DNA from 4 places in the Shewanella sp. SM21 genome. Region 3 is predicted to be linked to each of the others. Evidence: predicted binding sites of a transcription regulator. Region 3 holds the regulator's gene; each other region holds the start of a gene.
What was found. Region 3 encodes LexA, which represses DNA repair genes until DNA is damaged. Its sites were predicted from a motif close to TACTGTATNNNNATACAGTA; they were not measured.
Positions count from the first base shown of each region.

Region 1: a site for LexA is predicted at 2,401-2,420, ahead of L5L94_RS09160 (YebG family protein). Genes of this name have one in related genera too.
Region 2: a site for LexA is predicted at 2,136-2,155, ahead of recG (ATP-dependent DNA helicase RecG). Genes of this name have one in related genera too.
Region 4: a site for LexA is predicted at 2,855-2,874, ahead of recA (recombinase RecA). Genes of this name have one in related genera too.

Region 1 is NZ_JAKKRL010000006.1:35,532-41,125, reverse strand. Features, by position in the region: gene L5L94_RS09175 (PqiB family protein) at 1-987, opposite strand, end outside; gene L5L94_RS09170 (paraquat-inducible protein A) at 974-1,591, opposite strand; gene L5L94_RS09165 (paraquat-inducible protein A) at 1,593-2,225, opposite strand; gene L5L94_RS09160 (YebG family protein) at 2,432-2,731, shown strand; gene L5L94_RS09155 (GAF domain-containing protein) at 2,749-3,207, shown strand; gene proQ (RNA chaperone ProQ) at 3,488-4,117, shown strand; gene prc (carboxy terminal-processing peptidase) at 4,146-5,594, shown strand, end outside.
Region 2 is NZ_JAKKRL010000015.1:53,100-58,693, forward strand. Features, by position in the region: gene recG (ATP-dependent DNA helicase RecG) at 44-2,119, opposite strand; gene L5L94_RS18175 (DNA-binding response regulator) at 2,311-2,907, opposite strand; gene L5L94_RS18180 (sensor histidine kinase) at 2,907-3,986, opposite strand; gene L5L94_RS18185 (hypothetical protein) at 4,105-4,809, opposite strand; gene L5L94_RS18190 (calcium/sodium antiporter) at 5,058-5,594, opposite strand, start outside.
Region 3 is NZ_JAKKRL010000005.1:85,072-90,665, forward strand. Features, by position in the region: gene L5L94_RS08050 (VOC family protein) at 1-56, opposite strand, end outside; gene mtr (tryptophan permease) at 205-1,461, opposite strand; gene plsB (glycerol-3-phosphate 1-O-acyltransferase PlsB) at 1,461-3,884, opposite strand; gene lexA (transcriptional repressor LexA) at 4,045-4,665, shown strand; gene L5L94_RS08070 (cell division inhibitor SulA) at 4,662-5,174, shown strand; gene coxB (cytochrome c oxidase subunit II) at 5,578-5,594, shown strand, end outside.
Region 4 is NZ_JAKKRL010000004.1:93,286-98,879, forward strand. Features, by position in the region: gene mutS (DNA mismatch repair protein MutS) at 9-2,579, opposite strand; gene recA (recombinase RecA) at 2,982-4,049, shown strand; gene L5L94_RS06540 (regulatory protein RecX) at 4,067-4,537, shown strand; gene alaS (alanine--tRNA ligase) at 4,859-5,594, shown strand, end outside.

The DNA.
Region 1 (5,594 bases), on a different contig from region 3:
GTTAGTTAACAGTGAACCGTATTGAGGTTCAAACTTAGCCACGGCTGTAACACCATTAGACGTGAGTTGTTTACTTAAAATACTGCCAATGCTCATGCCGCGATAAACGATGCGGGTACCTTTGTCGACACCGTTAGCGTCAGCCATGGTCAGGTTTATTTCTATGCCGCCAAGGGCAGTGGTTTCTGAATCATAAAGCGAAAAAACGTCACCGTTTTTAGCTATGTCTGCTTTATCGTCAGAGCTGAAACTCACGCCGCCAGCCAGAATGGATGCCAAACTCTCTGAACTGACTTTAACTCCAGTTAGTGAAGCATCAATTTTGACGCCAGAAACATTCCAAAAGTGAGAATTTTTCTTCACTAATCGCGCGTATTGCTCTTGAATGAAAGCGCTGATAATGACTCTTTGATTGCCATCTAAACGATAGCTGACCACGCTACCCACGGGGATTTGGCGGAAAAATATTGGCGAGCCAACATCGAGTGAACCGAGTTTATCGGAGGTCAATTCGACCATCACACCTTCTGAGCCGATTTGCATCGGCGGCGGTTGGCGTTCTGCTTCAAAAAAGGTCGAGGCATTACCTTTCCCTGGTTGGATAGCAATATAGTTACCCGAAAACAGCGCATCTAAGCCTTCAACACCTGTAATACTTGCTTTAGGTGTGACAAGCCAGAAGAGGGTTTCTTTATTCAAAAAAGGCTTAGCGCGGTAGTCCATCATGACCTTGACGTTCACGCCTTTGAGATCGTCATCTATGCCAATGTCTTTAACTTTACCGACAGTCAAACCTTGGTATTTGACTAAGGTTTTACCCACATCAATCCCTGTGGCGCTCGGAAAGTGAATTTGAATTTCAACCCCCGATTCTTTAATGCTCTTAATGCCCAGCCAAGCACCTAATGCCAACGCGACAATAGGAAGCAGCCAAATGGGCGAAAAGAGTTTTTTCTTTACAACTTTCGGCGATTCAATTTGTGTCATCTTGAGGTTCCAATCGATCCCAGAGTAAACGAGTGTCTAAAACTTTTGCGGCTAACTGAGTTAACAGAATCACCAAGGCAAATGCGGTAGCCGCAGGCGCGGGTTTCGCGTCGAGTAATTGTCCCATGTTCACTAATGCCACTGTGATTGAGATGACAAATAAATCGAGCATTGACCAGCGGCCAATCCATTCGATGATGTGAAAACCCACCATCAATTTCTTTTTTGAAATCGGGATATCAAAGCTTATCGCACACAGATAAATGGATAAGCCGATGATTTTAATCCATGGTACTAAAATACTGGCGGTAAACACTATGATGGCAATAGGCAGCATATCTGAATGCACTAAATGCAAAATGCCTGAAAAAATGGTGTCGTGCCGCACTTGCCCTTGATTGGTCAGCATAGTGATAGGGTAAATGTTGGCTGGCACCAGTAAGATGGCAGCGGTAATCAACAAAGCCCAACTTTTTTGCAGGCTGGAATAGTCTCTGACGTGCAACTCAGTTTCACAGCGCTGACAGTGCGTGAGTTCACTGCTGTTGAGTTGGCGACACACTTTACAGAGACATAGGCCGATATCTTTACCTTGTTGTTTCATATCAGCTATGACCTTCCAATAACGTCCACATATGTTCTAAGTCGTATTCTCTTTGTAGAAACAAGGTCACGAGAAACAGCATAGTGAAGCAAAATGTGCCCATACCAAAATAAATGTCCGAAAAATCAGATAGCTGAAATGATGAAACTAAGAAGCTGATCACATAAATTTCCAGCATAGTGAGTTGCGATAAGACGCCATGAAATTTTAACAACTGCTTCAATGAGTTACGCCAAAAAAGGCTACTCAATCCCCATTTCACAATTAAAATCTGTGTCAATATCGATAACAGTAATAAGCCTGGACCTATCACAGCTGCGGCAAGTACGGCGACACCTACAACCCAATAGCCTTGGTCAAATACTGCAAATGCCCCTTGGAAAACCGTAGTAGTACGAATACTGCCGAAAAAGTGGATCTCGAGTACGGGTAAAAAATTGGCAGGGAAATAAAACACTAATGCCGAAATACATAGGGCTAACATACCATTCACAGAGCAGTATGGCGTGTCATAAAGTGCAGTGCTGCAACGAGGACAGATTGCTCTAACGCCGCTAGGCAAGGCACGTTTGCGGACTGCTAAATCGCAGGAGCGGCATAGGGTTACTGAATTTTCTGCTGCGTTTTCATGCATATAAAAATATATATTAGCCTAATAGGAGTAATAACAGCGAGATCGGTGCAAAGTGTCGTGCTAGTTAGCTGTTAAGCCACGTCTAGCGCTTTATAATCTTGGCAACGAAAGTACGCTAATAATATCAGATTAATCAGAACACTTGCATCACAAGTTCAATCTATGTCACTCTAGTTACTGTATATAAAAACAGTGCGAGGGCAGTCATGGCAGTAATAACACAGTTTGTCGTGGTCAGAGAAGGGGTTGAAAAGATGACATTCACATCTAAGAAGGAGGCTGATGCCTACGATAAGATGCTCGATATCGCCGATAACCTTATCCCCTTCATTCAAAAAGCTGATTTGGGTATAGATGAAAGTGTGGGCGAAAAGCTCGCATTCTATTTTGCTAACAATAAAGATGAGCTGACGAACTTGCTTAAAGGCGCCGTTCAGGTTAATAGTACGCCAACGAATCCGCCTGCAGCGAAAAAAGCGGCTAAAAAGACCGAAGCAGCAGAATAAAATTGTTAGGAAATGTAATGAAATCGAAATTTTATGAGTCACTTAACCGTCAAGCCTTGGCCTTGTTGGAAGGGGAAGACGACCTTGTTGCGGCGATGGCGAATTTTTCAGCCTTGCTCAATGATAATTTAACTGAGCTGAACTGGGTGGGATTCTACGTCATGCGTGGTGAACAACTGGTACTTGGCCCGTTTCAAGGTAAAGTGGCTTGTACACGCATTCCGTTAGGAAAAGGTGTGTGTGGTACAGCAGCATTCACTAATCAAACTCAGCGAGTGGCTGATGTCCATCAATTTGATGGTCATATTGCCTGTGATTCTGCCAGTAATTCTGAAATCGTTGTGCCAGTTCGTGCGCAAGGTAACGTGGTTGCCGTGCTCGATATTGACAGTCCTATCTTCGATCGTTTCGATGAAGAAGACCAAAAGGGGCTGGAATTACTGGTTAAAAGTTTTGAAAACTGCCTATTTGATTAATTTGCGTACAATAACGCATAATTCATAGTCGCAATCGGTGGCGTGCGCCTTATAATATGCGCCTGCACGCATTAAGCTGGTTTGATTGGCATGCAATGAATAAGCTTAGTGTTTTGAGCTGTCAAAATTTGTTAAGGTATATTTTTTAACTTTAGTAAACGCGGCTAGGATGCTAATTTGTACGTTGACTCAATATTGAGTTTAACGAAGATAAACGACATGTAAGAAGCTGATATATATCACCTCGAATCGATGTCCCTTTTTGACTGTGGAAGTAATGATGGAATCAACAGAAAAGTTGACCGACACCAATGCAATTTTGGCGTATTTGTATGAAACATTTCCTTTGTGCTTTATTGCTGAAGGTGAAACTAAGCCATTAAAAATCGGATTGTTTCAAGATTTGGCTGAAAGGTTGGCTGATGATTCTAAAGTCAGTAAAACTCAGCTCAGAGTTGCCTTGAGACGTTACACCAGCAGCTGGCGCTATTTAAAGTGCGTTAAAGCAGGCGCACAACGCGTAAACCTGGATGGCGAACCTTGCGGCGAGTTAGAGCAAGAGCACATTGATCATGCTCAAGCCATGTTGAAAGAGAGTCAGGATAAGGCCAAAGCGAAACGTGCAGCACTTGCACCTAAGCCCGCGGCGAAGAAAGCACCTAAAAAGGTGGCTGTTCCTCAGCGTCCTAAAACTGAGCGTCCTGCTAAGCCTGCACCAAAAGCTGCAGCGCCAGTCGTCAATTATGTTCAAGCACAATTGACTGATTTAACGAAAAAACAACGCGTCAATGTTAAATTAGGTATGACACCCGTAGCCGGTGTGATTACTGACATTAACAAGGAAGATATTCATGTTCAGCTTGATAGTGGCCTAACGATTAAAGTTAGAGCAGAACATATCCTGCTGTAATCATTTATTAAAACGGAGTAACTTGTTGATGCGAAAACTCACTTTGGCTACCTCGATCGCCACTGTTTTTGTCGGATTCTCGGCTTGGGCCGTACCACCCACGATTCAAATCAGCGAGTTACCCACTCTCAAGCAGGAAGCGCAACATAAGGTTGCGAGCAAAAGGGTAACGGACTTATACACTCGTTCGCACTATCATAGATTCAATCTTGATGACGCCTTTTCTGCGCAAATTTTTGATCGTTATCTGCAGCAGTTAGACTATCGCCGCAATGTGTTAACCCAAGCGGATGTCGATAGTTTTAAACCTTATGCTACCCAATTCGATGACATGCTCAGTTCTGGTGAACTTGAGCCTGCCTATAAAATGTTTGATATCGTCCAAAAGCGCCGCTATGAAGGCTTTGTCTATGCTTTATCTCTATTAGATAAAGAGATGGATTTTTCTGCGCCCGGTGATGCCTATGAGTACGACCGCGATGAGGCCGCATGGCCAAAAGATCAAGCCGAGATCAATGAGTTATGGCGTCAACGTGTTAAATACGATGCGCTAAATCTGAAACTCACAGGTAAGAAATGGCCTGAGATTGTTGATATCCTGCAAAAGCGTTATAACAACGCTATTAAACGCTTGATTCAAACTAACAGTGAAGACGTGTTCCAAGGCGTGATGAATGCCTTCTCTCGTAGCATTGAGCCACATACAAGTTACCTTTCACCACGCAATGCTGAACGTTTCCAAATGGAAATGAACTTGAGCCTTGAAGGCATTGGTGCTCAACTGCAACTTGAAGACGATTACACAGTCATTAAAAGTTTAATTACTGGCGGCCCTGCTGCGGGCAGTGAAAAACTGTCGCCGGAAGACAAGATTGTCGGCGTCGGTCAAGAAGGCGGCGAGATTGTTGATGTGATCGGCTGGCGTTTAGACGACGTGGTTGACCTGATTAAAGGTCCTAAGGGCAGTAAAGTTGTTCTGCAAATTTTACCGAAGAAAGGCGGTTCCAATGCTAAGCCATTCGACGTTACCTTAGTTCGCGACAAAATTCGTCTTGAAGATAGAGCGGCAACCTCTAAGGTGATTGAACCTAAAGACGGCGAGTATGCTAATCGCAAAGTCGGTGTGATCCAAATTCCTGGTTTCTATATGAATTTGTCGCAGGACGTTGAAAAAGAGCTAGTGAAGTTAAACGACGCCAAAGTAGAAGGCATAGTCATTGACCTTAGAGGTAACGGTGGTGGTGCATTAACGGAAGCCGTGCTACTGACGGGACTTTTTATCGATATGGGCCCTGTAGTGCAAATTCGTGATGCCGATGGACGAGTGTCTGCGCATCGCGATAACGACGGTAAAACCAGTTATGTAGGACCATTGACTGTGATGGTTGACCGTTACAGTGCTTCAGCCTCTGAAATTTTTGCTGCCGCATTGCAAGATTATGACCGTGCACTGATCGTCGGTGAGTCGAGTTTTGGG
Region 2 (5,594 bases), on a different contig from region 3:
GGCAGATGTTACGCCTCGTTCTTTACCCTTTAATATTTGCGGCCTAAGCCTGCACATAGTGCTGTCTGTGCCCGAGCCAACGTAAAATAATTGCATCGACTTTTTCGGGAGCTTGCGCCATTACATGGCTCGCTAATTTCTGAATGTGTGGGATCAAAGCTTGATCGCGCACCAGATCGGCAATTTTGAGCTCAGCCAGTCCTGTTTGCTTAGTGCCAAGCACTTCACCCGGGCCACGAATTTCTAAATCTTTCTGCGCTATGATGAAACCATCATTGCTTTGTCTGAGTACGCTCAGTCTTTGGGTGGCGGTATGGCTCAACGGCGCCTTGTAGAGTAACACACAATGGCTTGCGATGGCGCCTCGACCGACTCGTCCGCGCAGTTGATGTAGTTGTGCTAGACCTAAACGTTCAGGGTTTTCAATGATCATCAGGCTGGCATTAGGCACGTCGACGCCCACTTCAATCACGGTTGTTGCTACCAGTAGATGAATAATGCCTGCCTTAAAGTCGGCCATGATTTGCTGTTTCTCGGCGCTCTTCAATCTGCCATGCACTAGGCCAATATTGAGCTCGGGCAGGACGAGGCGCAGTTCTTCGGCTGTGTCTTCGGCGGCTTGGCATTCGAGCACTTCGGATTCTTCAATCAGAGTACACACCCAATAGGCCTGACGTTGGTCGCTGATGACAGCGTTGCGGACCCGTTCAAGCACTTCGTTACGGCGTAAATCAGCAATCGCCACAGTGGTCACTGGAGTTCGCCCCGGCGGCAGTTCATCGATAATGGACGTGTCGAGATCCGCATAGGCCGTCATCGCTAGCGTGCGCGGGATCGGCGTTGCCGTCATGATCAATTGATGCGGGTGGAAACCTTGGTTCACGCCCTTTTCCCGCAGGCCTAAGCGTTGGTGTACGCCGAATCTGTGTTGCTCATCGATAATAATTAACGCGAGTTTGCTAAAGACTACATGCTGCTGGAAGATGGCATGGGTCCCAATTACCATCTGGGCTGCGCCAGATTCAATATCCGCAAGGGATTGGGTTCTGGCCTTGCCTTTAAGTTTTCCCGCCAGCCAACCTACCTTAAGTCCGAGTGGCTCAAACCAAGCGGCAAAGTTAGTTGCATGTTGCTCGGCCAATAACTCGGTCGGTGCCATCATGGCAACTTGATAACCGTTTTCAATCGCTTGTAATGCCGCCATCGCCGCGACTAAGGTTTTGCCAGAGCCAACATCCCCTTGCACTAAGCGCATCATAGGGTGCGGTTTTTCTAAATCTTTGCCTATATCAGCCACGACTCTTTGCTGGGCGCCAGTCGGTTTAAAGGGCAAAGCGGCGAGGAAAGGATTGAGCAACTGTCCCGTGGCCTGCATGGTGACAGCGGCATCTAAATTACTGCGCTGCCTTAGGCGTAACATGCTGAGATTGTGGGCGAGTAATTCTTCCTGCACGAGTCGCTGCTGTGCAGGGTGTTGGCCTAACTCTAAATCGAACTGAGAGATCCCCGCAGGAGGTCGGTGCAGCGTCTGCAGCGCTTGTTTAAGGCTGATGTTATTCGGTTGCAACTGCGGTGGCAGCAGCTCAGTTAAGCCACCCTCTTCCAGCAATACCAAAGCTTGCTCCGTCAGCTTTAGCCAACTCGCCTGTTTTAAGCCCTCAGTTGTGGGATAAATCGGCGTTAGGGTATCGCTTAGGTGAACATCTTCACCGGGATACACGACTTTATATTCTGGATGCACTATCTCAGCTTGATGACTACCACGGCGCACTTCACCATAGGCGCGGATCATCAAACCATTTTGCATGGCATTACGTTGGGCGACGGAAAAGTTAAAGAAGCGCATGCTCAAGCTGCCTGTATCGTCGCGCACATTGCAGACCAGCATACGCTTGCGGCCTTGGATTATTTGTGTCGATTGGATTTCAGCTTCTATAGTGCCGTAACCGCCTAGGCTGAGGGCGGCAATGGGATAGATTTGGGTTCTGTCTTCGTAGCGCAGGGGTAAGTGAAACAGCAGATCTTGTACTGTTGTGATGCCGAGCTTTGCGAGTTTCTCCGCGACCTTTTTGGCGACGCCTTTGAGGTCGGTGATCGGAACAAGATCCAATTGCTGCAAGTCGTTAGCACTCAATCACTGTGAATTTATACATATATTAACAGAGAATAAGCGTAAGGCAATCTCAAGGGGAATTAGGGTGTTATCAAATTTTGTTTGGAAGCATAGCTAATATCCTTCTGTGGCCTTAAGACCACAAAATTGTTGATAAGATATCGTTAGGCTGAAAGCGTGGTTAACTGTGAGTGTTATTACAACCAGCCTTTTTGCTTGGCAATGCGGGCTGCATCGATTCGATTACTGGCATTGAGTTTGGCTATGGCTTCTGAGAGGTAGTTGCGAACAGTCCCTTCGGCGATAAAAAGAGTTTCGGCGATGTCGGAGGTGGATTTGCCTTCGCTAGCGAGACGAAGAGCGCGGCGTTCTTTGTCGTTGAGCGGGTCGACATCGCCAATCGCCATCATGGCAAGTTCAGGATCGATCACTCGTTTTCCCGCCATTACTTGTTGAATCGCGTTGACTAAGGTTTCCGAGGGCGCATCTTTAAGCAGAAAGCCGCCCACACCCGCTTCGATGGCACGTTTAATATAGCCCGCACGGCCGAAGGTGGTAATGACCACTATCTTGGTTTGGCTATGTTGCTCCTTTAACCATGTGGCCAGCTCTAAGCCTGTGCGGCCGGGCATTTCGATATCCGTTAGCAAGAGATCAAAGCTTTGCTGTTTGAGTAAGCTTAGAGCTTCGTCACCGTCACTCGCTTGGGTGATACTAAAACCCCCTGCAAGCGTAAGGAGTGCGGCGAGTGCTCCTCGCACCATAGCTTGATCTTCCGCCAATAAAATCTTCATTAATGTGTTGCTCCCTGCAAAGGTAAACTGACGGTAAAGGTATATCCCTGTTCGAGATTATAGCTCAAGCTGCCGCCTAAACTGTCGAGACGCTCGCGTATACCAGTGAGGCCATTACCTTCTATAAAAGGTTTGGCCGCGGCATTGTCTTTGACTTCTAGCAGCAGGCGGTCTGATTGCTTAGAAAAGTGGATAGAGCATTCACTTGCACCGCTATGGCGAAGAATATTATTAATGAGTTCGGTGAGGATCAAACTCAGTTGGCTTTCTGTGGTTGCACCTAGCTTGGGTAGCTCACCACTGAGCTCGACACTTAAGCCTTTATCCCTTAAGGATTTACAAAGCTGCGTCACGCAACTCTCTAGACCCTTGTGTTTGTAGTCTGACACTGTGTGGCGGATCTGGCTTAAACTTTCCCTCGCAATTTGTCCTAGCTCAATCAATTGGGTTGATGCGAGTTCATATTCTTGTTTTGCGATAAGCTTTTCGGCTAGCTCGGCCTTAAGGGCGATGGAAGAAAGGCTATGCCCCATAATGTCGTGTAGATCCCGCGCGATACGTTCACGCTCAAGCATAGTGGCCAAGGTGGTAATTTCTTGGGCACTTTGCTGTTCTTTCAATTTATGCCGATAACGTCTGCGTTCGGCGACACCAAACATGCCCACGCCGAGCACTAATCCCGAGCCGTAAAGCGGAAAGTAGTAACTGTTAAAGTGGTAAATCTCATTGAGGGCAAACAACAGGCCGATGAGGGCTGCAATAGCCAACAGACAGGTCCGGAGAGGATAAAAAAAGCCAATGAAGAAGGCGGCAAAGGTAAATAGCGAGATAGAGCCTGGGTTGATTGGTGTGATCGCTATTGCTATGACCACCATAATGAGAATGGGCAGATAGGCGCTACGGCTATTGCACTTATAGGTCCAAAAATAACTGGCAATAAAAGGGATTAACACGGCAAAACTGAGGGCGATTTTCCAGCTTGGATAGGGATTTATGGCAAGTGGGATCAGATAAAACACTAAGTTTATCAAATACACCCAAGCAAGTTTTCGTTCGAGCTGAAGGGGAGTGCTTATCATGATGCCTCTGTGTCACTGAGTTGGTTGTTGAATGCCCACCGATGGCATCTGTTTTAATTTATTCTTTTTAGGGATTGGCGCTATCGTCAGCGCCATAGATCCCCGTTAACAACTTTGTCTATTTTGCACTTAATTGCTGATTTTGTTGAAGCAAAAATTTTGCCCAACCATAATCTGCTTGTACTTTGATCGCTTGTTGCCAATCTTCAATCGCGCCTTGGCTATCGCCTAATTCCTGTTTAGCGAGCCCGCGCCACGTGTAGGCTTCGGCTTCACCCCAGCAAATGTTGTCGCAAGGCTGGGCGAATCTTTCTATGGCTGTAGTGGCTAAGGTCTTAGCATTTTGCATGCTGCCGCCAAATATGGCTGGCGTGTTATAGGCGGCGATGGCTTTAACAAGCGCTACCCGTGGATTTTGTGGTTCTAATTGTTCGGCACTGGCAATCGCCTTGGCGGATTTCATGCCGAGCGTTGCACCTTTGCTATTGTCTAAGGCGATTTGCATGCCATAAACCGACGATAATAGCGCGAGGGATTCTGCATTCGCTTGGCTGGTTTCGAGTGCTTCTAATGTGGTTTGCGCTGCACTCAGTGCGCTGCTAGCGAGTGTTTTCTGCCCCATTACATTGGCACTGATGGCTAAGCGATAGTTCGCATAGGCTTTATCATAATCTTGAGTGCTACCGCTCAGTTGTTGTAATTGCGTTAGATTCATCGCATTCGAGGCCGCGTCTACATTGGTGATGTTAGTGTTTGATGGCGTTGCTGCAAACGAGTGAGTACTGATAAGCAAAAAGCTGGAGGCGAGGAGTAATGTTTTCATGGTATTTCCTTATTGAGTGAGTTTCCCAATGTTTGGGTACGGGCTCATTATCAGAAATTCGATAGAAGAAGTGCAGACACAAAGGTCATGGCTTTGGCATGACAAATGTCATCAGTTGAGTTGTGTGCTTATATTTTTTATGAGGTGTGCTTTAAAGAAAGTGCGTGATGAATAAAGTGGACAATACCTAGAGAGCAAAACACCGGAGAGGCCCCGGTGTTTTTTTATCGCAAATGATCAGCTAAGTGTTAAACCACAGCTTGAGTGCTTGCTTGGTTTATTAGGTAGCCCAAGTAACCTAAGTAGCACAGTAGTAATACTGAACCTTCGCGGCGGCCAATACGAAATCCTGTCCAAGCGAAAGGTAAAATCATGATGGCAAATGCCAACATCACGATGAAATCAAAGGGTTGGAAGCCAAGTGATGATACCGGCTGTACTATTGCAGTAATACCTAAAATACCCAAAATATTGAATATGTTAGAACCGACAACGTTACCTATGGCTATGTCACTCTGACCTTTCAGTGCTGCGAGAACAGAAGTTACTAACTCTGGCATACTGGTACCAATCGCCACGATCGTTAGGCCGATAATGACTTCACTGATACCGAAGGTCTTGGCTAAATCTACCGCGCCGTTGACAAACAAAATACCGCCACCGACTAACATACCAATACCGACTAAGATAAATAGGGCTGAAAGTAGCGGATTATTTGGACCTGCTTCAATCTCTTCCTCTTCATTACCATTTTTCGAGCTGATGTAACTAAAGGCTAAATAACC
Region 3 (5,594 bases):
TGGCTTGCAAGTTCAACCCAACATGCATGTCCTTGTGCGTACTGAGTCATTTTCATTATCGGCTCCTTTGTCTTAACAATCATTCGAGTTAAGCCTGAGTTTGTATTTCTGTCCAGTATTCAGGTTAAAAAGATCTGCAAGACAAAACTCAACCACTAAAGACAAAAAAGCCCTCACATAGAGGGCTTAAATCATCACAACAAATTAGGAATATTGCGGCAGTAAATTTGCCATCGCGAGCAGATGACATGCACCTGTGACTATGCCAAATAACACCACAAGAATAATCAGCGGTGTACCGCCTATCACTCTAAAACCTGTGCTATCGGGGAACAACTGCCGCGATTTATAGGCCATCAGCGCCGGGACGATTACCGCCCACACAGTTGCCGCTAATGCCGCAAAGCCAATCGCCACTAAGAAGCCGTCGGGAAACAGTAATCCTAAAATCGTTGGCGGCACAAAGGTCACTAACGCGGTTTTCATTCGGCCAGAGCGTGAATCATCAAAACCAAACAAATCAGCAAGATAATCGAACAGACCTAAGGTCACCCCTAAGAAAGATGAAGCCACAGCTAAGTTAGCAAACAGGGTCAACATACTGTTTAACCAGCTACTCGCCATCACCTCAGACAAAGCGCCCACCAACACCCCCATATTGCCGCCTTGGGCAATAATGTCGATAAACTGGCTGCGGGGAATATTACCCATAGTCGCCACTAACCAACAGGCATAAATCACCAGCGCGATAAAGGTGCCGACGAAAATCGCCTTGATAATGGTGGAGGAATCTTTGCCGTAATACTTCACTAAGCTGGGAACGTTACCATGGTAGCCGAAGCTGGCGAGACCAAAGGGCAGCGCCGCCCACAGATAAGGTGAAAAACGGTTATTACCATCGGGTTCGAGCAACTTAGTCACATCAATTTCGATCAATAAATTGCCGATCGCGAGGAAGAAGGTAATGATCATACCGCCGAGCATAATCGTGGTAATCCGATCCACGGCTTTAGTACTGATCAACACTATGCTCGCTAATACTATGGCGAACACCAGCCCTGCCACGCTTTGCGGTAACTCAATTCCCATGCCCTGCAAGCTGTGATTCACAATCGAACCACCGCCGCTGATATAGGCATAGGTCAAAATATACAACACGAAAGCGATAGAAACGCCGTTCACTATCCGCCAAAACTGCCCAAGAGTTTGCTTGCTTAAGGTATCGAAGCTAGCACCGGGTTCGAAATGTAAATTGGTTTCGAGCAACAATAAACCCGACATCAACATGCAAAACCAAATGCCCAATAACATCAAAATCGAATAGCCAAACCACATACCTGCACCGACCACCGGCAGAGAAAACATCCCAGCACCTACGGTCGTGCCAGCAATAATCATGGCACCACCGAGCAAGGACTTACCTGCGGGCTTATGCTTAGCCGCATTCATATGATTTGCCATTAAACTGTGTGCTCCGCGGTGACACTCGCCACTATCGTTTGTCTCACTGACGGACGTAATAAGCTATTGGCCTGATCTCGTATGCGATTGATATTGGACTTATCTTCACTATCCGCCAGATATCCCAATTCTTTAAGCTTCACGCTCAAAGTACCGTAGAGTTTTTTATCGTAGAACTCAGGCGCGGTAATACCATGTAAAGCCCCTAAACGCTGGGCGAGTAAATGGCTCTCAGACTCAAGTTCTGAGCGCTCCATTTTAGGTCTGTTCGCTAACAGATTGAAAATAATAGCGTAGCGTTGCAGAGTTTCACTCACTGAACTGGCTAACAACAATAATTGGCTTGAGTGCTCAGGCACGACAGTTAAGGTATCAGTCTCAACCACTAAATCTTGCCCAATCAGGAAATCCAGCACTTGCTCAACATAGGCTGGTAAGTCTTTAATTCCCATGAAGAGTTCGGCTTTTAGCAGTGGATAAAAATCGGCAACGATTGAAACCACTTGCTGGCGCAGGATCTGTTCATTATGGGTTAAACAACTCGCAATTAATGAAGGAACAATAAATAAGTGAATGATATTGTTACGATAGTAAGTCATAGACACAGCCTGACTCGCTTCAATAGACACTATTTCCCCTAAAGGATCGGCACTAACAACAAACTTGTTCAGCTCTAAACCTTGCTGCACTAAATGCTTACCATCACCTTCGGCAACAGATGTATAAGAAGTGTAAGGCACTTTTTTGAGTAGGGTCAGATACAAATCAAGCTGACGCTCCAGCAGACTACGTTCTAAGGCGTTTTGATCTGTCGCCAGTAAAACTAAGCTAGTCAAAGTCACAGAACTCGCGGCTGCGGCATCATTGATACGCGTCATCACCCGATTAGCCAGCACGTTTACCGCTGGCGTTAACCAACTTGGTTTCTGCTCGGGATCATCGGCCAACTCAGTACGCCAGTTTGGCGCGCGCTCATTTAAGAAGTTTTGCAGAGTAATCGGCTCGCCAAAGTTCACATAACCTTGGCCGAAATTACCAAGTTTGCGAATCGCACCAAACACCTGCCACACAGATTCTTTTTTCTTTTTCTTACCACTTAACTCTTTATGATACGTCGCCACTTCCATCACATGGTCATAGCCTAAATACACAGGCACTAGCGTGACTGGACGCTCGATACCGCGCAGCACACTGTTCATCGTCATGGCGATCATGCCAGTTTTCGGCGCCAACAGACGGCCAGTACGTGAACGGCCACCTTCGGAGAAGTATTCCACCGAATAACCTTTAGCAAACAGCTGATCTAAATACTCACGAAATACTGCGGTGTACAGCTTATTGCCATTAAAACTACGGCGGATAAAGAAGGCACCACCGCGACGGAACATAGGTCCCGCGGGCCAGAAATTGAGGTTAATGCCGGCAGCAATGTGCGGCGGAACCATGCCTTGATAATACAAAATATACGATAACAGCAGGTAATCCATGTGGCTGCGATGGCAAGGCACATAAACAATCTCGTGGCCATCGTGGTGTAACTGCCGAACTTGCTCGGCGCCTTTAATGTTGATCCCGCTGTAAAGCTTGTTCCACAGCCAAGTTAAAAAACGCTCGGCAATACGCACTAAACTGTCTGAGTAATCGGCAGCGATTTCATCGAGATACTCAATAGCCGTCTCGCGCGCTTGGGTCTCAGAAATCTTTTTACTGGCGGCTTCTTCTTGAATCGCTTTGCGCAGCGACTCAGATTTGAGTAACGAATGAAACAGTGCTTGGCGGTTTGGCAGCACAGGCCCTGTCATTACCTTACGTTGACGACGGAAATGCACGCGCGCAACCCGTGCTAACTTATGGGCAATCCCCATGTCGGTGCCATGTTCGTCAGCCATGTAACGCAGGGATACGGCATTCGAAAACTGCACGAAGTTATGTCGACCTAAGAACAGAATCATCAAGCACTTGCGCAACCAAGTCGGGTTTTCCCGCTCAAATACGGCCGCCTTCATAGTGTCGTCTTCTTTCCCTGGCGTGCGACCCCAATACAAGCTCACGGGCACCAGTTGAATATCCAATTCAGGACGTTCCTTATGCACGGCTAACAAACGCATAAAGCATTCGAGGAAAGGCTCATTACCAGCACGTTCGCCAAACAGTGGCTTACGTCCTTGAAGACAGACAACCCGAGGCGCAGTCACACCATTAGCCACTAGAGGCTCATAAGGGCTTGGTAAGCCTAACTTAGCCGTTATTTCGCTCAAAGCAGCGATGTCACTGAGGGATTCTGTTTTCATCACATAAACAAGGGGTCTGGAAGCATCCAGATTCAGATCGGCAAAGGGATCCTGAGGCACCACAATAGTGTGCACTAAGTGTTTTTGGATCCAACGTAATGATTTCAACCAAAGAGAGTCGTGTTTAGGCATTATTCTTATGCAATTAAGTGCGTTTACTAGCCCGATAGAATACCAGACTATGGGCAATATTCGCTAATTCTCTCCAACATAGCTAAAAAGTGGTTAATACTTGCGCTGCAAATAATACTGTATATACTAACAGTAACTGTATAGAAAAACAGGAAACACCATGAGACCTTTGACGCCACGCCAAGCTGAAATTTTAGAGCTAATTAAACGAAATATTGCCGATACTGGCATGCCACCCACTCGGGCAGAAATCGCAACCCGTTTAGGTTTTAAGAGCGCCAATGCGGCTGAAGAACATCTTAAAGCGTTGGCAAAAAAGGGCTGCATTGAGATCATGCCAGGCACATCTCGAGGCATTCGTCTGCCTGCGGAAATCGAAGATTTGACTGAAACAGGTTTACCGCTCATCGGCCAAGTGGCCGCGGGTGAACCTATCCTCGCCCAAGAACATGTTGAACAGTACTACCAAGTCGACCCAAGCATGTTTCATCCCGCCGCCGATTTTTTACTGCGAGTAAAGGGCGACAGCATGAAAAATATCGGTATTCTCGAAGGTGATTTGCTGGCAGTTCATAAAGTAGAACAAGCTAGAAATGGTCAAGTGGTTGTCGCTAGAGTCGATGACGATGTCACTGTTAAACGTTTCGAAAAAAAAGGTAATGTAGTCTATCTACATGCCGAAAATGAAGATTACTCCCCGATTAAAGTGGATTTAGGCTTCCAAAGTTTAACAATTGAAGGACTCGCCGTCGGTGTGATCCGTAATGGAGATTGGCTATGAATAAACTACTTGGCAATGCCCCCCGCCATCCGGGCTTGTGGCTCGATGAAGTCCGTGATGCCGACTATGACTGGCACCATGCGCCTATCGCCTGTATGCCAACTAAGACTCAAGGTCGCCAAGAATTAATTCATCTGAGTGCACAACTCGCTCAGTTAAGCCAACAGGGCCGTTGGTTAGTGCTCATCAACCCACCAAGTATTGGCTACAAGCAAATGCTCGCCAGTGCAGGTGTGCGTATGGATAGAGTTTTGCTGGTACATGCTAAAGATGAAGTCGAAACCCTGTGGGCGATGGAAAAAGCCCTGACAAGTGGTACGTCCAGTGCAGTCATTACTTGGACTCAATCATTAGATGCGCGGGATAATCGACGCCTACAAATCGTGGCTAAAAGTGCCCGAGCTATGGGCATAGTGCTTGAAGACGTAAACAGTCACTTACATGCAGACGTACGTATTGAGCAAGGCAATCTCTTCGGTCAGCAATCTTTTTTTAGCGCTGTACACTAAATATTCATTTAATTTTTTACCTTGAAAGCCGCCTCACCTATGAATGTGAGGCTTTTTTTTGGCAATTTTTCAGATAATTAGATAAATAAGTGATCTTGATCAATATTTAAACAGCAAGTATGGTTGGTTAAGTCGGTGATGATATATCACCTTCCGTGGTCAATGAATCGAGTATTTATCGAACTCGAAGCGCCACTAAAAATAGAGAACAGATTTATTTCAGCAGTATGTGCCAGCGTGGCTAATTACCAGCAGTAACAATACTTGATTAAAAGTAACAGCCGCCAACGCACGTTGAAGTCAAAAAAGCTTTTTTGGGAACTGAAGAGTTTGCATAGAGTTGAGACTTACTGTGTTGCTCTTCTTTGTAGTTGCTATTCGCAATTGGCAGAGGAGAAGTCTTGTGAAGCAATTGTTGTA
Region 4 (5,594 bases), on a different contig from region 3:
CCTGATGTCTAGCTCAAGCGTTTTAGTTCATAGAGCAAATCAAGCGCCTGTTTTGGCGTTAAGTTATCGGGATTAATGCTACTTAATTTAGTCAAAGCTGGATTTTCAACCGGTTCAGGTAAAGCGAGTAAGCTTTGAATGGGCGTCCTCGTTCCTTCTGGTTGGTGATCGCGACTCTCCAATTGCTGCAATTTATGTTTCGCTGCTTTAATCACTTTGTTTGGCACGCCGGCAAGCGCCGCAACTTGTAAGCCGTAGCTTTTACTGGCGGCGCCTTCTTGTACTGCATGCATAAAGGCGATGGTATCATCGTGCTCTATGGCATCAAGGTGCACATTGTAAACACCTGCCATTAAGTCAGGTAATTGAGTTAGCTCAAAATAATGGGTGGCGAATAGGGTCATAGCCCCGACTTGCTGGGCTAAATACTCTGCTGCCGACCAAGCTAGCGATAAACCATCATAGGTGGATGTTCCACGGCCGATTTCATCCATTAACACTAAACTACTGGCAGTGGCATTGTGCAGAATGTTGGCAGTTTCAGTCATTTCTACCATAAAGGTTGAGCGGCCAGAGGCCAGATCGTCTGCTGCGCCAATACGGGTAAAGATACGATCAATCGGGCCAATCAGGGCGCGATCTGCTGGAACAAAACAACCAATATGGGCCATCAGTGTAATCAAGGCGACTTGACGCATATAGGTCGATTTACCGCCCATGTTAGGTCCAGTCACAATCAACATACGTCTTTGATTATGTAAGATTACTGGGTTAGCGATAAACGGCGTTTGGCTAACACGCTCCACCACTGGATGGCGACCTGCGTCTATTTGTACGCCGATATCTTGGCTCAGCTCTGGACAAGTATAGCCTAAGGTCTCGGCACGCTCGGCAAAGTTACTCAGTACATCAAGTTCAGCCGCAGCTCTAGCAAAGGCTTGTAACTCATGCAATTTGGGCAGAATAAGATCGAACAACTGTTCCCATAACTGCTTTTCGAGTGCCAGCGCTTTACCTTGGCTCGAGAGGACTTTTTCTTCGTATTCCTTAAGTTCGGGCGTGATATAACGCTCCATATTCTTAAGTGTTTGGCGTCGTTGATAATTGAGCGGTACTTGTGAGGATTGCAGACGGCTCACTTCGATGTAATAGCCGTGTACGCGGTTATAGCCAACTTTAAGTGTATTGATGCCAGTACGTTCTTTTTCTCTGGCTTCAAGTTGTACTAAGTAATCACTCGCTCCTTCGCTCAGGCCGCGCCATTCATCTAGTTCGCTGTTGTAGCCTTCACGGATCACTCCGCCATCGCGGATAAGCATGGGAGGATTATCGACTATCGCGCGCTCAAGTAGGGCTTGCTCAGCGGGGAACTCGCCTAAGTGTTGACGCAATTGAGTCGTGTGCGGCGCGCTCAGTGTACTTAAACTCTGTTGTAATTCAGGCAATAAGCCCAGAGCTTGACGTAAACGGGCAAAGTCTCTTGGGCGAGCGGTACGCAGCGCGAGTCTTGCCATGATACGTTCGATATCGCCAAGTGCCTTTAACTGCTCATGCAAATCTTCGTGGGCAGCGGTATCGAGGAGTTCAGTCACCGCCTGTTGGCGCGCCTTGATTTGCTTAGGATCTCGCAGAGGCTGATGGATCCAGCGTTGTAACATACGACTGCCCATAGGCGTTGCCGTGTTATCTAATACTGCGGCTAAGGTATTATCGCGGCCACCGGCAAGGTTTTGAGTTAATTCTAAATTACGGCGAGTTGCCGCATCGAGTACTATGCTATCGGTTTGATTGAAGCGGATAATGGCATTGATATGAGGCAGTGCCGTGCGCTGTGTGTCTTTGACATATTGCATCAAGCAACCCGCAGCCTGCAGTGATAAACGTGCATCTGCGATGCCAAAACCATGTAAGTCTTTCGTGCCAAACTGGGCCAGTAGTAACTTGATACTCGTATCGTAATCAAATTCCCACTCGGGGCGACGGCGTTTGCCTTTAAAACCGTTAAGTAGCCCAAGTTCACCAAAGTCTTCACTGTAGAGAATTTCAACGGGATTAGTGCGTTGCAATTCCGCTTCTAATGACTCTCGGGTGTCGAGCTCTGCAATCACAAAACGTCCGGATGAAACATCTAATGTGGCATAACCAAAACCGACTTTACCTTGATAAACCGCGGCTAACAGATTGTCTTGGCGTTCTTGTAGCAACGCTTCGTCGGTTAAGGTGCCAGGTGTGACAATTCGCACCACTTTACGTTCTACGGGCCCTTTAGATGTCGCGGGATCGCCAATCTGTTCGCAAATCGCAACTGATTGACCAATTTGAACTAATTTTGCAAGATAGCCTTCCACAGCATGGTAAGGAAGTCCCGCCATCGGAATAGGATCGCCACCACTTTTACCGCGCGCAGTGAGTGAAATGCCTAACAGCTCAGAAGCGCGTTTAGCATCGTCATAAAACAACTCGTAGAAGTCACCCATGCGATAAAACAGCAACATATCGTGATGTTCTGCTTTCATCGTCAAGTACTGACGCATCATAGGAGTATGTTTTTCTAAATCATCGGTATCAATTACATTCATTAAATCGTTATCGTCCGTTGTGACTGCCTAAAGGCGATACAGTTTGTGTGGTTAAGGGTGATTAAGCGCTATGGAAGCGGAAGACTGCTGTACAATTTTCAGCTAAAAAGACCACGCAAAATTTGTTGCGCCAATCTTAGCAATAATTTAGCGAAAATTGAGCCCTTAACGATGGATATTGATCAAAGGGAGCTATTATCTGATTTGATCTTCGCTAAAACCTTGGCCATATTAAAAATCCTATCAGCTAAAAATAATTCAGTCACAGGTCTTGATACTGTATGATTGTACAGTATACTAGTCAGCAGAATTAAGACAAAAAGCGCGGCTTTTTGAATTACCCGTTTGTAAATTGAATATCACTTTTGACAGCTTAATGCTTGTCTTGATGAGGGAACAGGAATGAAGGTCGATCCAAATAAAGAGAAAGCACTTGCTGCGGTATTGATCCAAATTGAGAAACAATTTGGTAAAGGCTCCATCATGAAGCTGGGCGAAGATCGCTCTATGGATGTTGAGACCATTTCTACCGGTTCTCTGTCTCTGGACGTTGCTTTAGGTGCTGGCGGTTTGCCAATGGGTCGTATCGTTGAGATCTATGGTCCTGAATCATCAGGTAAAACAACACTGACTTTAGAAGTGATTGCGGCAGCGCAACGTGAAGGCAAAACCTGTGCCTTTATCGATGCAGAGCATGCACTAGACCCTATTTATGCTAAAAAATTGGGCGTAGATATTGATAACCTGCTGTGTTCGCAACCGGATACCGGCGAGCAAGCGCTTGAGATTTGTGATGCTTTAACTCGTTCAGGCGCTGTTGACGTTATCGTAGTCGACTCCGTGGCGGCATTAACGCCTAAAGCTGAAATCGAAGGCGAAATTGGTGATTCTCACATGGGCCTAGCGGCGCGTATGATGAGCCAAGCCATGCGTAAACTTGCGGGTAACTTAAAGCAATCTAACACCTTACTTATCTTCATCAACCAAATCCGGATGAAGATTGGTGTGATGTTCGGTAACCCAGAAACTACAACCGGTGGTAACGCGCTGAAGTTTTATGCTTCTGTTCGTTTAGACATTCGCCGCACTGGTGCCATTAAAGACGGCGATGAAGTGGTCGGTAACGAAACTCGCGTTAAAGTGGTGAAAAACAAGGTTGCAGCGCCGTTTAAGCAGGCTGAGTTCCAAATCCTTTATGGCCAAGGTATTAACCGTACTGGTGAGTTAGTAGACTTAGGCGTAGCCCATAAGTTGATTGAAAAAGCGGGCGCTTGGTACAGCTATAAAGGTGATAAAATCGGCCAAGGTCGTGCTAATGCTGGCAAATATCTGACTGAAAACCCAGCTATTGCTGCTGAAATTGACAAGACGCTACGTGAGTTGCTTTTGAGCAATCCTAGTGCCTTGGCTGCCAAAGCTGATGATAGCATTGAGGATAATATTGATTTAGAGACAGGCGAAGTATTCTGAGTCAGTCAGCCCATCAAATTGCGGTCGCGCTGTTAGCGCGCCGCGATTATTCCCGTTTACAAATCCGCGATAAATTGCTCGAAAAAGGTGTCGAACTTAACGATATCGAACCTGTACTCGATGCTTGCGAATCCTCCGGTTTTATTAATGATGCTCGTTATGCCGAACTGTTAGTGCGTAGCCACATCAGTCGAGGTCACGGTGCAATACGCATCCGCCAAGCAATCGCACAGAAAGGCTTATCTAAAGATTGTATTGAAGCCGCTTTGGTTAATTGTGATTGTGACTGGTTTGAGCTAGCAAAAGATAAAGCCACCAAAAAGTATGGCGTTCCCCGTGTGACAGAAGTGAAGGGCTCTAAAGCTCGGGATCTCATCGCAAAGGAAAAGGCCAAACGAGTGCGTTTTTTAATGGGCCAAGGCTTTAGCTACGATCAAATCACTTACGCACTAGATTCAGATCCCAATGATCTCGATGAAGATTATTAAATTTGAAGCTAATACTGTAAAAGCTCATCTAAATATCATCAATGAGTCTTGTCCATTTCGTACTTCACATTAGACTCAAGCTTGCTTAAATATTGTCCATTCCGCGATAAACTTACGCCGTCTTTATTTGTGCTTTATCCTATCGTTTTGCTTCTAGTGACTCAGGTGTGGGCGATTCACGCTAAAATATTAAATTCCTGATGTGTATATCACCAATCAAGACTGGTCGTCCTTCCTTAGTCTGCTTATAATGCTGGGCAAATAGAAATACGGCTAGCCTAAGGCGTAGCTGGTAATGCTTACCCAATTCAGGATGATTTCATGTATCAAACTACAGCAGAGCTCAGAAGCGCTTTCCTCGAATTTTTCCGCAGCAATGGTCATCAAGTTGTGGACAGTAGTTCATTAGTGCCAGGCAACGATCCCACACTTTTATTTACCAATGCAGGCATGAACCAGTTCAAGGACGTGTTTCTTGGCATGGACAAACGCAATTATACGCGTGCGACCACTGCTCAACGTTGTGTACGCGCCGGTGGTAAACATAACGATTTGGATAACGTTGGCTACACAGCACGTCATCACACCTTTTTCGAAATGCTAGGTAACTTCAGTTTTGGAGATTATTTCAAAGAAGAAGCGATTCGTTTGGGTTGGACTTTTTTAACTGAAACGTTAAAGCTGCCGAAGGAACGTCTGTGCGTCACTATTTATCAGACAGATGATGAAGCCTTTGAAATCTGGAATAAAAAAATTGGTGTCGCTGCCGAGAACATCATACGTATCGGTGACAATAAAGGTGCTGCCTTTGCGTCAGATAACTTCTGGCAAATGGGTGATACCGGTCCTTGTGGTCCATGTACTGAGATTTTTTATGACCATGGTGATCATATTTGGGGCGGACGTCCAGGCAGTCCTGAAGAAGATGGCGACCGTTTCATCGAAATCTGGAACATCGTTTTCATGCAGTACAACCGTCAAGCATCGGGTGAAATGTTACCTTTGCCTAAGCCCTCGGTTGATACAGGCATGGGGATTGAGCGTATTGCTGCGATTA